DNA from 3 places in the Dyella terrae genome. Region 1 is predicted to be linked to each of the others. Evidence: predicted binding sites of a transcription regulator. Region 1 holds the regulator's gene; each other region holds the start of a gene.
The links. Region 1 encodes HrcA, which represses chaperone genes, less so after heat shock. Its sites were predicted from a motif close to TTNGCACTCNNNNNNNNNGAGTGCNAA; they were not measured.

Region 1 (3,275 bases):
CCGCCAGCACCTTCAGCCAGCCTGCCGGCGTTGGCCAGTCGCTTGTGGCTGGCTTCCAGTTCGGTGAGTTCGCTGGCGGGCAGGGCCCACTTATCGAGTTCGCCCAGTTCGTGGCTCAGCAGCTCGATGCGTTGCTCGCGATCGTCGCCGCCGCTCAGTTTGCGGATGCGGTTGCCCAGCTCGCGCCATTGCAGGGCCAGTTCGCGTACCTGGGCGACCTGTGCCTCGTTGCCGGCGTAGGCATCGAGCAGTCCCATTTGGTGTGTGCGGGAAAGCAGGGCCTGGTGTTCGTGCTGGCCGTGGATTTCCACCAGCAGCGTGGCCAGTTCGCCCAACTGGCTGGCGTTGGCCGGTCGGCCGTTGATCCAGGCGCGCGAGCTGCCCTCGGCACGGATGACGCGACGTAGCTGGCAGGCGTCTTCCTCGTCCAGCTCCTCGCGGCGAAGCCATTCGCGGGCTTCGGGGAGGTGGGTGAGGTCGAACTCGGCGATGAGCTCGGCGCGGTCGCTGCCGGCGCGCACCATGCCGCTGTCCGCGCGAGCGCCCGCCAGCAACATGAGGGCGTCCACCAGCAGGGATTTGCCCGCGCCGGTTTCGCCGCTGACGACAGTGAGGCCTGGGCCGAAGGCGATCTCGGCTTCTTCGACGACGGCGAAATGACGAACGTAGAGCGAGGTGAGCATGGGCGGCGACGTGGTGAAGTCGGGGGATTGTAAGGGGGAGGGGATGGGGGGCGGCTAGTGGGGTGTCGGCCCGGGAGACGACATGCCGTCGTCTGGCCCGTTCCGATACGCCTGCCACCCAACCCTGTCCCCGTTTCTTGCAAACTTTGCCGCCAGACCTTATTTCTTGTCTGTCTCACGGATTGCTACAGCATGCCTGCCGCCCAACTCGATGCCCGCGCACGACGCCTGTTGCGCACATTGATTGCCCAATACCTTGCCGACGGCGAGCCGGTAGGGTCGCGCACGCTATCGCGGTCATCCGGCTTGGATGTGAGCCCGGCCACCATCCGTAACATCATGTCGGACCTGGAAGAAGCCGGGCTGGTGGCGTCGCCGCACACGTCTGCCGGCCGTGTACCGACGCCTCGCGGCCTGCGCCTGTTCGTGGACAGCCTGATCGAGCTGCAGCCCCTGCCGCAGGATGAGATGGCGCGCCTACGCCGCGAGTTGCCGCCGGGCCTCACCACCACCCGCGACCTGCTCGGCAACGTCTCGACCCTGTTGTCGGCGATGACGCAGTTCGCTGGCGTGGTCACGGTGCCGCGGCAGGCTGATTTTCCGCTGCGCCATATCGATTTCGTGGCGCTGCCCGATGCCCGCGTGCTGGTGATCCTGGTGTTCTCGGACAATCAGGTGCAGAACCGCATTGTCCAGTTGGCCAAACCACTGGACGGCAGCGAGCTGGAGCAGGCGGCCAACTATCTCAATGCCCAGTTTGCCGGCCTGCGTTTGGACGACATTCGCGCCCATTTGCTGCGCGAACTGCGTGAGGCCAGTGGCGAACTCAATCGGTTGATGTCCAGCGCGGTGGAGCTGGCGGCGGCCTCGTTCGCCCCGCAAGGCGATAGCGACGACGTACTGGTCAGCGGCCAGACCAATCTGATGGGATACTCGGAACTGGCCAACCTGGAGCGCCTGCGCGAGCTGTTCGAGGCGTTCCAGAAGAAAAGCGAGCTGCTGCAGCTCATGGAAGTGTGCGCCAAGGCCCCTGGCGTGCGCCTGTTCATCGGTGAAGAATCGGGGTTTGCGGCGCTGGACGGTTGTAGCGTGGTCACGGCCAGCTACGGTACCCAGGGGCGCGTGCTGGGCGCGATCGGAGTGATTGGCCCCACCCGCATGGCCTACGAACGGGTCATTCCCGTGGTGCAGGCGACGGCCGGTTTGCTTAGCGACGCCTTGAATCGCGTCGCGACGACCTTATAACGCGCTCGGGAGGCGGGGTTTTACCCGCAAGTGATTGACGGTTGGTGCCTCACGGCACCGGCCACGGATAAGGCTTGGAGTGATTCATGCAAAGCAACGATCCAACGGCGTCCACCGGGACGCAGGGCCCAGGCGGGCAGGGTGACGCGACTGGCGTCGAGCTGGAAGCGCTGAAGGCGCGTATCGCCGAACTGGAAGTGACCAACGTCGAATTGCGCGACACCGTGCTGCGCGAGAAGGCGGAGATCGAGAACCAGCGCCGTCGCCTGCATCGTGACGTCGAGCAAGCTCGCCGTTTTGCCAACGAAAAGCTGCTGAACGAGCTGCTGCCGATTTACGACGGCCTCGAGCGCGGCCTGGAAGTGGAGGGCGGCGACGTGGCCAGCGTCCGCGAGGGCATCGCACTGACGCTGAAGTCGTTGCTGAAGATCGCCGAGAACAATGGCCTTGTGCAGGTCGATCCGGTGGGTCAGCCGCTGGATCCTGAAAGGCATCACGCCGTGAGCATGGTGGAGGCCCCGGGTGCGGCCCCCAACACGGTCGTCAACGTGCTCCAGAAGGGCTACGTGCTGAACGACCGGCTTCTGCGCCCCGCGTTGGTGGCGGTCGCCAAGGAGTGACGCCCTGGCCCGTGGTCGAGGACGCCTGAACGGCGTCCCCTGCGGGCTTAGGCGGAAAGGCATACGGGGTCTTGTCGGCATTGAGATGAAACGTGCCGAGCCCCATCTGGAAACCAGTCGCGGCCGAGGGGTCGCTTAAAGAATTCGGGAGTAGACAACATGGGTAAAATCATCGGTATCGACCTGGGCACGACCAACTCGTGCGTTGCCGTGATGGACGGCACCACCGCCAAGGTCATTGAGAACTCGGAAGGCGATCGCACCACGCCGTCCATCGTTGCCTTCACCAAGGACAACGAAGTCATGGTGGGCGCGCCGGCCAAGCGCCAGAGCGTGACCAATCCCAAGAACACGTTCTACGCGGTGAAGCGCCTCATCGGTCGCAAGTTCACCGACGCAGAAGTGCAGAAAGACCTGCATATCGTTCCCTACGGCATCGTTGCTCACGAGAACGGTGACGCGTGGGTCGAAACGGCCGACGGCAAGAAGATGGCTCCGCAGGAGATCTCGGCCAAGGTCCTCATGAAGATGAAGAAGACCGCCGAGGATTACCTCGGTGAAGCGGTGACCGAAGCGGTCATCACGGTGCCGGCCTACTTCAACGACAGCCAGCGCCAGGCCACCAAGGACGCGGGCCGCATCGCCGGTCTGGACGTCAAGCGCATCATCAACGAGCCGACCGCGGCTGCCCTGGCCTACGGCCTGGACAAGAAGGGCGGTGACCGCA
Region 2 (3,275 bases), 2.7 Mb from region 1:
CAGGATGGCCTTGCGACGGTCACCGAAGCCCGGCGCCTTCACAGCGGCAACCTTGACGATGCCACGGATGGTGTTGACCACGAGGGTGGCCAGCGCTTCGCCTTCCACTTCCTCGGCGACGATCAGCAGCGGCTTGCCGGCCTTGGCAACGGCTTCGAGCACCGGCAGCAGTTCGCGGACGTTGGAGATCTTCTTGTCGTGGATCAGGATGAACGGGTCGTCCAGTTCAACCTGCTGCGACTGCTGGTTGTTGATGAAGTACGGCGACAGGTAGCCGCGATCGAACTGCATGCCTTCGACCACGTCGAGTTCGTTCTCGAGGCCCGAGCCTTCCTCGACCGTGATCACGCCTTCCTTGCCGACCTTCTTCATCGCCGTGGCGATGATTTCGCCGATGGCGGAGTCGGAGTTGGCGGAGATGGTGCCGACCTGGGCGATAGCCTTGTCGTCAGCGGTCGGGTTGGAGAGCTTCTTCAGCTCAGCCACGGCGGCGGTGACGGCCTGGTCGATACCGCGCTTGAGGTCCATCGGGTTCATGCCGGCAGCAACGGCCTTGAGGCCTTCCTGGATGAACGCCTGGGCCAGCACGGTGGCGGTGGTGGTGCCGTCGCCAGCAACGTCGGAGGTCTTGGAAGCGGCTTCCTTGACGATCTGCGCGCCGATGTTCTCGTACTTGTCGGCCAGTTCGATTTCCTTGGCGACCGAGACGCCGTCCTTGGTGACGGTCGGAACGCCGAAGCTCTTCTCGATCACCACGTTGCGGCCCTTCGGACCCAGGGTGACCTTCACGGCGTTGGCCAGGGTGTTCACACCCTTGAGCATACGAGCGCGAACGTCTTCGCCGAAGCGAACTTCTTTAGCTGCCATAAAATTTTTGCCTCAAAAATTTTGATTAAAAATGGGAAAGCTCGCGACGGGGTTTCTACAGAGCGCGTCTGTCGCGCTTAAACCCCAGCGGACTCAAATTAGGCTTCGATGACAGCCACGATGTCGTCTTCCTTCAGGAAGACCAGCTCTTCGCCGTCAATCTTGATTTCCTGGCCGGCGTACTTGCCGAACAGCACGGTGTCGCCTTCGTTGACGGACATCGGGCGGACCTTGCCGTCTTCCAGGATGCGGCCGGTACCGGCAGCGATAACCTTGCCGCGGGTCGGCTTTTCGGTGGCGCTGTCGGGAATGACGATGCCGCCAGCGGAGACACGCTCTTCTTCGAGGCGCTTGACGATGACGCGATCGTGCAGCGGACGCAGTTTGCTCATGGGTGGGCTCCAGCTTCGGTTGAATGGTTGAACAGGATTCGGGACCCCGGAGCGGCGCCTTTGTCGGCGCTGTTAGCACTCCCCGGAGGTGAGTGCCAATAATAACGACGCAAAAGCCCCCTGCAAGAGGCGTCCGTCCGATGGCTGAAACTTGGAATGGGGGAGCGGCCAGAGGCTTTCAAGAGCCGGGAGCGCCGAAATTCGCCTTTCTGCCGCTATCGACACCCGGACCGGGACCGACCACCATGCCCGCCTGCACCCCATCGGGACCCACCCGTGAGCGATGAGCTGACGCTACGCCAGGACCTTGTCCTCCAAGGCGCCAAACTGGCCGCCTCCGGCCTCAGCCAGGGCACCTCTGGTAACCTAAGTGCCCGCTGTGGCGAAGGTTTTCTGATCACGCCCAGCGGCACACCGTATGAGGACATCACCCCCGAGGGCATCGTTCTCGTCGACCGCAACGGCCATTGGCCGGCAAGCCAGCGCCCTTCCAGCGAGTGGCGCTTCCACCGGGACATCTACCTCGCCCGCCCCGACGCCGGGGCGGTGGTCCATGTGCATCCGCCCTACGCCACGGCGCTGGCCATGTGCCGAAAGCCGATTCCGCCGGCCCACTACATGATCGCCGTGGGCGGCGGCGACTCCATCCGCTGCGCGGACTACTACACCTACGGCACCCAGGCGCTGTCCGACGCGGTGCTGGCCGCGCTAGAGGGCCGGCTGGCCTGCCTGATGGCCAACCACGGCATGATCGCGCTGGGAACCACCCTCGCCCAGGCCATGTGGCGGGCCGTGGAGGTGGAGAATCTGGCCCGGCAGTACGTGCTGTCCCTGCAGATCGGTACGCCGGCGATGCTGACGGACCAAGAGGTTGCCGATGTGCTCGCCAAGTTCGCCAACTACGGGCTGATGTCGAGGTCGTGATGTCCGATACCGTCCTGCTCTGCTATTGCACCTGCCCCGACGTCGCCAGCGCGCAGAAGCTGGCCGAAGCCCTGGTGGGCGAACACCTGGCTGCCTGTGTGAACCGTATCCCCGCGGTGGCGTCCACTTATCGCTGGAAAGGCGAGGTGGTCACGGATAGCGAGGAGCTATTGCTTATCAAGACCACCGCCGCACGCTTCCCCGCGCTGAAGGAACGGCTGGTCGCATTGCATCCCTACGAACTGCCCGAGCTGATCGCCGTTCCCGTGGCCGAGGGTCACCGCCCCTACCTGGATTGGGTGCGCGACCCGGGCTGATCCGCGGCCTGTTCACAATCTCAACGCGGTCTCGCCATGACCTCACCGTCATCCCCGCGAAGGCGGGGATCCAGCGGCTTTTGTCTCTGTGGCGCTTAAAGGCACTGGATCCCCGCCTTCGCGGGGATGACAGTGAGGGACGAATGTCGTTCCACTGCAAAGTCAAACGGAGGCCGCGAACAGGCTCCAACCAGCGCCATCGGCAGCGCCCAAAGCGCGCGAGACATCTCATCCGCCGCGATTGACTAGACAGTCCACCGCGACTGTCCGTATCCGCGTCACGGGCGCGCCATCGCCGCTCGTCAGCATGCCTCCCCATCACGGGAGGCGATATGACGTTCGAACTGGCAGTTTTCGATATGGCGGGCACCACGGTGCACGATCCGGATCTGGTCGTGCAGGCGCTGGGCGAGGCGCTGGCCCAGGCCGGCTGCAACGCGGCCGTGCCCGAACTGCGCGCCTTGATGGGCTACACCAAGCCCGCCGCTATCCGCAGCATGCTCGCCGCGCATGATCTGCCGGCAGACGATGCGCAGGTCGCTGTCGTGCACGACGACTTCGTGCAACGCATGCTCACTTGCTACCGCACGCACGACGCGGTGCGCCCCATGGCGGGCGCCGAGGACACGTTCGCCTGGTTGCATGAGCGTGGCATCAAGGTGGCGCTCAACACTGCGTTCTCGCAGGACATCGCCGAATGCCTGATCGAGCGCTTCGACTGGCGCGAACGCGGCCTGATCGACGCGGCGATCTCGGCAGACCGGGTGCCCCAGGG
Region 3 (3,275 bases), 2.5 Mb from region 1:
GCCAGTTGCCCGGTGCCGTCGATCTTTCGCCGCAAGCGCGCGATGTGCACGTCGATCACGTTGGTGCCGGGGTCAAAATGGAAGCCCCACACCGTCTCGAAGATCATCGTACGTGTGAGCACCTGCCCCGAGTTGCGCATCAGGAACTCGAGCAAGCGATATTCAGTGGGTAGCAGCGTCAGCGGCTGGCCACCGCGGTAGGCCACATGACTGACCAGATCCAGCTCGAGATCGGCCACGCGCAGGCGCTGCACGACCGCCTGCGGCTGGCGCCGGCGTAGCAGTACTTCGGCGCGAGCGGACATTTCATCGGGAGCGAACGGCTTGGTGAGATAGTCGTCGCCACCGGCGCGCAGACCACGCACGCGTTCGTCCACGTCGCTCAGCGCGCTGATCATCAGCACAGGCGTATCGCGACCCGCACGGCGCAACTCGGCCACCACGTCGATGCCATCCATGCCGGGCAACATACGATCCAGCGTGATCAGGTCGTAATCGCGTTGCATGGCACGGTCGAGGCCGTCACGGCCATTGGCCACCCACTCGGCCTGCATACCGTGCACGCTGAGCTCCGCGACGATCTCGCGCGCGGTAGTTTCGTCGTCTTCGATGACCAGCACGTGGGGCATGGCAACCATAAAACCTGGAATCCAGTGATAGGGATGCGGGGGCAGCCATGTCCCCGCAAAGCCAAACGGCCCCAATCGGGGCCGTTTGTCATCTTACGCTTACACCGAAGATCAGGCGGCGAAGAGGCCGCGCATCTTCTTCATGGCGTTGGCCTCGACCTGACGGATGCGTTCGGCAGAGACGCCGTACTCGTCCGCAAGATCCTGCAGCGTAGCCTTTTCTTCGTTGAGCCAGCGGCGCTGGATGATGTCGCGTGAACGCTCATCCAGGTTCCGAAGCGCCGTCGACAGCGTATCGAGCTGATTGTCGGCATGGTCGGCGTCGGCCACGTTCTCGTACGGATCCGCGCCTTCGTCGATCAGAAACGCTTCCGGTGCCGGCTTGGCATCGTCCTCGGCGTCAGCCGGGGCTTCGAAGCCGATATCACGGCCAGATAGTCGCGATTCCATCTCGCGCACCGTTGCTTCCGGCACGCCCAGATCCTTCGCGACCACGCGCACTTCTTCGGCGTTCATCCAGCCCAGGCGCTTCTTGCTCTTGCGCAGGTTGAAGAACAGCTTGCGCTGCGCCTTGGTGGTGGCGACCTTCACGATGCGCCAGTTGCGCAGGATGAACTCGTGCATTTCGGCACGGATCCAGTGCACGGCGAAGCTCACCAGACGCACGCCCTGGTCAGGGTTGAAGCGCTTGACGGCCTTCATCAGGCCGATGTTGCCTTCCTGGATGAGGTCGGCGATCTGCAGACCGTAGCCGCTGTAGCCGCGGGCGACGTGCACCACGAAACGCAGGTGCGCCATTACCAGCTTGCGAGCCGATTCCAGGTCTTCTTGTTCGTTGTAGCGACGCGACAGCGTCTGCTCCTCGTCCTGGCTGAGCACCGGAATCCGATGGACCGCCGAGATATACGCATCCAGACTGCCGACGACACTCGGCACCGGCAGGTTGGCGGTCACCAAAGCTTGAGACATGGGTGGAACCTCCTGAATAGGGGATCAGCTTAGCACTCGGATAGTGAGAGTGCTAAAGGCCCCGAAAGGTTCCGGGACCTTTGATGAACTGAATAGTACAGGAATTTGGAACACCTGTCCAGCGAGGCGCCCAGGGGAGGCTCCACAGTGCCTAGTCGGCGGTTCAGCGACCGTGAAAAGGCCGTTTCAGCCGAGTTCTGAGCGCATTGGCAGGGACCAGTCGATCGGTGCGACCCCACGGCTTTCCAGATACCGGTTCGCCGCCGAGAAGTGCCCGCAACCGATAAAACCCCGATGCGCTGACAAGGGAGATGGGTGCACCGAGCGCAAAACGCAATGGCGGCGACTGTCGATCAGCTGGCCCTTTTTCTGGGCGTAGGAGCCCCACAACATGAACACCAGCCCTTCCCGCTCGCGGTTGAGGGCGTCGATGGCGGCGTCGGTAAACCCTTCCCAACCCTTGCCCTGGTGGGAGGCGGCCAAGCTCTGCTGGACGGTAAGCACGGCGTTGAGCAGCAGCACACCTCGGTCAGCCCAAGGCGTCAGACAGCCATGATCCGGCGCCCGAAAGCCCAGGTCCCGGTGGATCTCTTTGAAGATGTTCTGCAGCGAGGGCGGCGCCGGGATTCCCGGGCGTACCGAGAAGCACAGCCCATGGGCCTGATTCGGTCCGTGGTACGGGTCCTGGCCCAGGATCACCACTCGCACCGCGTCGAACGGGGTGTGATCGAAGGCGGCAAAGATCTCAGGACCAGGCGGGTAGATCACCTTCCCCGCCTGCTTTTCGACGCGCAGGAAGTCCCCCAATGCCTGCATGTCGGGCCGGCCCAGATAGTCGCCGACACGCGCCTTCCACGAAGGCTCCAGCTTCACACGATCGTCGGTCACGCCGCGTCGCCCCGCTCGCGCAGGTGCTGCGAAACGCGTAGTTGGAACAGCAACTTGGTCATCAACAGTTTTTCCTCAATGGGCTTCTCGACTAGGTCGTTGGCACCGGCACGCAGCAGCGCGGCTTGGTTGGCCGGATTCTCGTCACCCGTCATCACCAGCACGGGCAGTCGACCCTTGCCATAACCATAGTCGCGCCGGATGCGTTCAAGCAGGTCGCCACCGGTGAGCTCACCCTTCAAGCTGACGTCGGTAAGCACGATGTCGGCACCGACTTTCGCCTGCTCCTTCGCCTTGTCGAGCAGCACCAGCGCATCTTCGACGCTGACCACGTGGTACACGGTAAGGCCGTGCTTTTCCAGAATGCGGCGCGTCGCCAGCGCCACCACTCGGCTGTCTTCCACGTAGAGCACTTCACCCTCGGCGGTGTCGGAGGGTTTCACGTAGCCACGAATGAATTCCGCCAGCGCCTGGAAGCCCAGCGACTTGTCGAAGTAATCGGTAACGTGCTCGCCCAACGTGCGGTTATGCAGACGATCGTCGACGTCGCCGGATACCACGACGACAGGCACGTAGGCCTGCGCCGCAGATTCGCGCACGTGGCGCGCGAGCTCCAGCCCGTCCATGTCGGGCAGCCGCAATGCGATGGTGATGAAGTCGAACGCGCGACTTTCGAGCAGCTCCTTGGCTTCCGCACCGTTGCCCGCACCCACCACGTCACTGTCGGGCAGTTCGCTCTTCAGCACGCGGGCAATCAACTGACGCACCACCTTGGAACCATCTACTACC

Region 2: groES (co-chaperone GroES) is a predicted target of HrcA. The motif match lies at 1,332-1,358, and genes of this name have one in related genera.
Region 3: rpoH (RNA polymerase sigma factor RpoH) is a predicted target of HrcA. The motif match lies at 1,628-1,654, and genes of this name have one in related genera.

Annotation. Positions count from the first base shown of each region.
Region 1 is NZ_CP089414.1:103,186-106,460, forward strand. It holds gene recN (DNA repair protein RecN) at 1-683, opposite strand, end outside; gene hrcA (heat-inducible transcriptional repressor HrcA) at 876-1,928, shown strand; gene grpE (nucleotide exchange factor GrpE) at 2,015-2,548, shown strand; gene dnaK (molecular chaperone DnaK) at 2,708-3,275, shown strand, end outside.
Region 2 is NZ_CP089414.1:2,758,177-2,761,451, forward strand. It holds gene groL (chaperonin GroEL) at 1-867, opposite strand, end outside; gene groES (co-chaperone GroES) at 966-1,259, opposite strand; gene DYST_RS11955 (class II aldolase/adducin family protein) at 1,536-2,183, shown strand; gene cutA (divalent-cation tolerance protein CutA) at 2,183-2,500, shown strand; gene DYST_RS11965 (HAD family hydrolase) at 2,833-3,275, shown strand, end outside.
Region 3 is NZ_CP089414.1:2,594,097-2,597,371, forward strand. It holds gene DYST_RS11195 (response regulator transcription factor) at 1-629, opposite strand, end outside; gene rpoH (RNA polymerase sigma factor RpoH) at 741-1,598, opposite strand; gene ung (uracil-DNA glycosylase) at 1,785-2,486, opposite strand; gene DYST_RS11210 (response regulator) at 2,483-3,275, opposite strand, start outside.